DNA from 2 places in the Comamonas sp. SY3 genome. Region 2 is predicted to be linked to the other one. Evidence: predicted binding sites of a transcription regulator. Region 2 holds the regulator's gene; the other holds the start of a gene.

Evidence for each region. Region 2 encodes FNR, which switches genes on or off when oxygen is low (the NO sensors DNR and NnrR bind a similar motif). Its sites were predicted from a motif close to TTGATNNNNATCAA; they were not measured.
Region 1: a site for FNR is predicted at 1,309-1,322, ahead of ACCQ08_RS07355 (universal stress protein). Genes of this name have one in related genera too.

What each region holds. Positions count from the first base shown of each region.
Region 1 covers NZ_JBGTYN010000004.1:166,886-170,187, forward strand. The annotation lists gene ACCQ08_RS07345 (LysR family transcriptional regulator) at 1-132, shown strand, start outside; gene ACCQ08_RS07350 (metallophosphoesterase) at 174-1,019, shown strand; gene ACCQ08_RS07355 (universal stress protein) at 1,478-1,900, shown strand; gene ACCQ08_RS07360 (LysR family transcriptional regulator ArgP) at 2,077-3,021, opposite strand; gene ACCQ08_RS07365 (D-amino acid dehydrogenase) at 3,076-3,302, shown strand, end outside.
Region 2 covers NZ_JBGTYN010000001.1:470,188-473,489, forward strand. The annotation lists gene hemN (oxygen-independent coproporphyrinogen III oxidase) at 1-1,351, opposite strand, end outside; gene fnr (fumarate/nitrate reduction transcriptional regulator Fnr) at 1,501-2,223, shown strand; gene ACCQ08_RS02095 (universal stress protein) at 2,360-2,803, shown strand; gene ACCQ08_RS02100 (malonyl-CoA synthase) at 2,911-3,302, opposite strand, start outside.

The DNA.
Region 1 (3,302 bases), on a different contig from region 2:
GAAGCCGTGCATGTGGATGCGCTGTGGCGCAGCCGCAGCGGGCATATTCCACCCTCGGCGCTGGAATGGATGCTGCATGCGCTGGAGCGCTCGGCGCGGGCGGCTTTTCCTGACCTGGAATTACCGATGTAGCGGGCTGCAAGCCGCCAAAGCCCATGGTAGGCTAGGCCACCATGCACCTGCAAATCCTGTCCGACCTGCACCTGGAGACCCATCCCCATTTCCACGCCCAGCCCGCGCCCGGCGCCGAGCTGCTGATCCTGGCCGGCGACATTGGCTCCTACCAGAATGGATCGATGCTGGACGATGCAGATTTTGGCCTGGGCCAGTTCAGCCCGCAGCAGGCGGGAGGCCATTGGCCCGAGCCGGTGATTCTGGTGCCCGGCAACCATGAGTTTGACAACCAGGATTTCGACATGGCCCGGCAGCGCCTGCGCGCCAGCTGCAACAAGCTGGGCATCACGATGCTGGACTGCGAAACCCTGGTGATCGATGGCGTGCGCTTCATCGGCACCACACTCTGGTCCGACTACGACGCGATTGCGCTGCACAACGGCGTGACCGAGCTGGGCGCGCTGATGAAGCAGCGCGAGAAGGCCTTCAAGGCCGCCAACTTTTACCTGACCAAGGCCCAGACCGTGCGCAACGGCCAGCCCTTTCTGGCTGCCGAGATGCGCGACGAAGCGCTGCGCTGCCAGCAATGGCTGCGCGCCGCACTGGCCGAGCCCTTTGACGGCAAGACCGTCGTCATCACCCACTTCGCCCCCAGCCTGCGCAGCGCCGATCCGCGCTATGGGCTGACCCCTGGCACCGCCGGCTTTTGCAATGTGCTGGACGAGCTCCTGCCCTATGCCGACCTCTGGATCCACGGCCACCTGCATGCGCCCAGCGACTATCTAGCCAAAGGCCAGCACAGCGATGGCCGCCCCTGGCAATGCCGGGTCGTGGCCAACCCGCTGGGCTATGCGCGCAAGGGTGAGCAGGAAACCTTCAACCCGCATTGCCTGGTGCGGGTGTAAGGCGGCAGGTTCTCAGGGACTGCTCTGTGCGCCACGACTTCTCGCGCGGCTCCACAACATCGGTACGGTAAGGTTTGTGCTTGGCGCTGACTAGCCTCTGCGCCGCCGCCATGCCTTGAGCGGACGCTTATATCCCGCGTATTGATCTCCATTTTGCATACCGCGTCCCTAAAACAGTTATTTGGGCGCATTTCAGCAGCAAAACGTTTACGGTCGACTTTTCTTCTCGGATGCGTGCTTAGCATCTTCGATCAAAACCAAGGGTTTTCACTTAAATTTTTCGCCAAGCCTGATGCATATCAATGTGCGTTTGACGATGAATCTATAAGCTGATACACATGATTTAAGCCTGTAAAGCGCGTTGCCGGTGCCGGTATGCGGGTTTTGCCAGCTCACAGTCCAGCGTTGGTCGTGGCACCGGTGTTGGGTCCCTCACCCCTTGTTGAAGGAGTTAAGGCATGCGTATTTTGTTGGCCGTTGACGGCAGCCCTTACACCCAAAAAATGCTGGATTACCTGGCAGCGCACGCAGAGTGGCTGACCTCCAACCACCATTACACGGCACTCACGGTGCAGCCGCTGCTGCCGCCCCGGGCCGCCAAGGCCTTGGGCAAGGCGCTGGTGGATGACTACCACTCGGAAGAAGCGCAAAAGGTGCTGGTGCCCGTGCAGGAGTTCCTGGCTGCCCACCAGGTGAAGGCCGTGGCAGAGAGCGCTGTGGGCCCCATTTCGCAGACCATTGCGGAGACGGCCGATAACGGCGGCTATGACCTGCTGATCATGGGCACCCGGGGCCATGGCGCGCTGGCCAAGCTGGTGCTGGGCTCGGTGGCCACCCAGGTACTGGCAGAGAGCAAGGTGCCGGTATTGTTGATTCGGTAAATGGATAGGATCAGATAACGAGTCTATCATTTGCTATTCACCATATAGCAATACTTGGCGTGGATACTGCACCACCAACAGATTTGACCAATGAGGGAGGGGTGGAACCACCGGTGCAATGAATACCGGTGGTCATCCGGAAACTGCTTGCACCCCAGGGGGTGCAGGCAGTTTTTTTATGCCTTGACGGTGGCGCGCGCGGCTGCGGTGGGCGGCGCCAGGCTGCCCTTGGCGCTGTGCACCATCGCATCGCTCAGCGCGCTGAGCAAGGCCGACTGCAGATTCCAGCAGTGCCAGAACAGATCAACGCGCAGCACCTGGGCCTCGGCCACATTGACCAGGCGGCCATCGGCCAGGTAGGGACGGGCGAGCAACTCGGGCACCACGCCCACGCCCCAGCCGGCGGCCACGGCGCGCACCTGGGCTTCGGAGTTGGGAACGTAGAGCTGGTGCAGTCCCACCGTCTTGAGCCCCATCGCGCGGGCAACAAACACGCGCTGCATGTCGTCCTTGCGGTTGTAGCTGAGAAACGGCAGGTGCTTGAAGTTGCTGCGGTTGATCCCCTGCGGCACATGCTGCTCGGCGAAGGCGGGTGAGGCCACGGCGATGTAGTGCATCGCGCCCAGCGCCGTCACGCGGCAGCCGCGCAAGGCTCTGGGCATCGTCGTGACACAGCCCAGCACCTCCCCGGTGCGCAGCAGCTCCAACGTGTGGTCCTGGTCGTCGGTGATGATCTCCAGCGGCAGCTGCTGCAGCGCGATGTCCTGCAGCGCATCCAGCGCCCAGGTGGCAATGCTGTCGGCATTGATGGCGATCGAGATGGCCTCGTCATGGGCGCTGCGGCCCATGGCGTGGGGCAGCAGGCTGTGCAGTTCCTGCTCCAGGTCGGTGCGCAGCAGCCGCAGCTGCTGGGTGTGCTTGAGCAGCAACTGGCCCGCAGCGGTCGGGCGCAGCGGACGGCTGCGCACCACCAGCACCGAGCCGATCTGTGCCTCCAGCGCGCGCAGCCGCTGCGAGACCGCCGATTGCGTCACATTCAGTCGCACAGCGGCCTTCTCGAAACCGCCTTCTTCAATCACGGCGGCCAGGCATTCCAGCGCGACCGGGTCCAGGTTGCTCATGGGGCTCCAGTATTAGTAGAACTGATGAATCCTGAAGAAGTTTAATTGCACTTTATGTTACAGCCAAGATGCCAGACACTGAGAGCCATGAAAGTCATCATCCTCGGCGCCGGCATCATCGGCACCAGCACTGCCTGGCATTTGCTGCAACTCGGCCACGACGTCACCGTCGTGGACCGCCAACCGGACGCGGCGCTGGAGACCAGCTTTGCCAATGCCGCGCAGATCTCGGTGAGCTACTGCGAGCCCTGGGCGAACAAGCATGCCCCGCTCAAGGCGCT
Region 2 (3,302 bases):
GGTCGGCCTGCAGGTTCTTGTCGAACACCATGGCCACGCCGCGCACAAAGTACCAGCCCAGCTCGGTCACGTTGATCACATCGTCTCGCACGTCCACCAGGCCCTGCGCCTGCAGCTCGCGCAGCTGGGCCAGCTCGGCGGCAAAGTACTGCGCAAAGTCGATCAGCCAGGCCTGCTCCAGCGATTCGATCGCCAGGCTGCCCTGGCACATCAGACCCATGATCACCGCGCGGCGCAGCAGGTCATCGCGCGTCAGCGCCAGCCCGCGCACCACGGGGATCTGGCCCTGGTCGATCAGGTCGTAATACTCCTCCAGCGTCTTGGCATTCTGGCTGTAGGTGGCGCCGATGCGGCCGATGGCCGAGACGCCCAGTGCCAGCAGATCGCAATCGGGCTGCGTGCTATAGCCCTGAAAATTGCGGTGCAGGCGGCCCTGGCGCTTGGCCACCGCCAACGCATCCTCGGGCAGCGCGAAATGGTCCATGCCCACATAGACATAGCCGGCACCCTCCAGCGCGGCCAGCGCTTGGGCCAGCATGGCCAGCTTGTCCGCCGGGCTGGGCAAGTCCTGCACCAGGATGCGGCGCTGGGGCTTGAAGCGCTCGGGCAGATGCGCATAGGCGTAGAGCGCAATGCGGTCAGGCCGCAGCGCATTGACCTGCTCCATCGTGCGGGCGAAGCTGGCCGGGCTTTGCAACGGCAAACCATAGATCAGATCAATATTGATGGATTCAAAGCCGATTGCGCGCGCCTGCTCGACCAGCGCAAACACCTGGTCGGCGGGCTGCTCGCGGTGCACGGCCTTTTGCACCAGCGGGTCGAAATCCTGCACGCCAAAGCTCAGGCGGTTAAAGCCCAGTTGGTAGAGGTGCAGCAGGCGCTCGCGGCTCACGGTGCGCGGGTCGATCTCGATCGAGTACTCGCCGCCCGGCTGCAGATGGAAGCGCTGCTTGACCATATCCATCAGGCGGCTGAGACCCGCATCGCTCAGGAAGGTCGGCGAGCCCCCGCCCAGGTGCAGCTGGCTGATGGTGGACCGGGTGCTGAGGTGGGCGAGCTGCAGATCCAGCTCGCGCTCCAGGTAGTCCAGGTATTCGTCGGCCCGCTCGGCATGCTTGGTGATGATCTTGTTGCAGGCGCAGTAGTAGCACAGCGAGGCACAGAACGGCACATGCACATACAACGACAGCGGCGCCAATCTCCCAGCCAGGCCGTGGCCGCGCTGCACCAGCGCCTGCTTGTACTCATTCGCAGCAAAGGCTTCAACAAATCGGTCTGCGGTAGGATACGACGTGTAACGGGGGCCGGGGACGTCAAAACGGCGCAGCAGTTCGGGGGTCAGGGAAATCATGGGCTTTATCCTTGCGGACCCCCAATGTGCCCCAAGGCTTGCCACCCGTCCTTGATATACATCAAGAACCCATTTGGCGCCTGCACGCACAATAGGCGCATACATGGAACGCCGTTCCTACACGAATATTTGTTCACGGGTATTGATACATGACATCCAACTCCATCAAAGTGGCGTGCTCCAACTGCAATCTGCGCGAGCTGTGCATGCCCGTGGGTCTGTCGGCCGAACAAATGGAGCGTATCGACGAGATCGTTGCCACCCGTCGCAAGATCAAGCGAGGCAGTGCGCTGTTCCGCAATGGCGAGACGTTCACCTCGCTGTATGCGATTCGCACCGGCTTCTTCAAGACCAGCATCGCCACAGAAGACGGGCGTGACCAGGTCACCGGTTTTCAGATGGCGGGCGAGATCATCGGCCTGGACGGCATCGTCAACGACCGCCACTCCTGCGACGCGATTGCGCTGGAAGATGCCGAGGTCTGCGTGATGCCCTACTCGACACTCGAGGACCTGTCGCGCGAAGTGACCGCCTTGCAGCACCATGTGCACAAGGTCATGAGCCGCGAGATCGTGCGCGAGCACGGCGTGATGCTGCTGCTGGGCAGCATGCGTGCCGAAGAGCGTCTGGCCGCCTTCCTGCTGAACCTGGTGCAGCGGCTGCACGCCCGGGGCTTTTCGCAGCATGAACTGATCCTGCGCATGACCCGCGAGGAAATCGGCAGCTACCTGGGCCTGAAACTCGAAACGGTGAGCCGCACCTTCTCCAAGTTTGCCGAGGAGAACATCATCGAGGTCAAGCAGCGCCATGTGCGCATTCTCGACACCGACAAGCTCCAGGGTCTGATCAACACCCAGGCCTGCTCGGCCTGAAAAGTGCAGGCCCGAGACACGAACGCGGCCTGATCCGACATCGTTCCGCGCGATAAGCGGCGATGCTTGGAGATGAAACCAGGGCAAGGCAGCAGCCTGTGGCCCTGTCCAGAGTCTGACCCGAAAGGAGCCTGTCATGTACCAACATATCCTGCTTGCCACCGATGGCTCTGAGCTGTCCGAGAAAGCGGTCCGCCATGCGCTGGCGCTGGCCAAGCTGAGCCATGCCACCGTCACCGCCGTCAATATCTCGCCGAACTACCCGCGCAGCTACTTTGAAGGCAGCACGATGCAGAACCCCGATGACATCGCACGCATCGAAGAAGGCTGGCAGCGCGCTGCGCAGAGCGTGGTGGACAAGGTCGTGGCCGAAGGGGCCGCAACGGGCGTGCCGATCAAGACCTTGGTGATCAAGTCCGACCTGATTGCCGAAGCCTTGCTGGAGACGGCCAAGAAGGAAAACTGCGATCTGATTGTGATGGCCTCGCACGGCTACCGTGGCCTGAAGCGTTTGCTGCTGGGCAGCGAAACCCAGCATGTGCTGACCCATGCGACGATACCGGTGCTGGTGCTGCGCTGACCGCCGCATAACTTCAACCCCGATAAAAAACCCTCGCTTGCGGCAGCGGATGCGCTGCAACAAGCGAGGGTTTTGTCATGGCGGCTCCAAACCGCCTCTGCAGGGCATTAGCCCTTGAACAGGCCCTGGTACTGGTCGCGCAACAGGTTCTTCTGCACCTTGCCCATGGTGTTGCGGGGCAGCTCGGCCACGACAAAGCAGCGCTTGGGAATCTTGAAGTTGGCCAGCTGCTTCTTGAGGGTCGCAATGATGGCTTCGGCGTCCAGTTGCTGGCCTGCCTTGGCTATGACCACCGCCACACCGACCTCGCCAAAATCGGGGTGGGGCACGCCAACCAGCGCGCTTTCGGCAACGCCCGGCAGCTCGTTGATGAAGCCTTCGATCTCGGCCGGGTAGACGTTGTAGCCGCCGGAGATGATCAAATCCTTGCTGCGGCCCACAATGGTCACATAGCCACGCGCATCGATCTTGCCGACATCGCCGGTCTTGAACCAGCCGT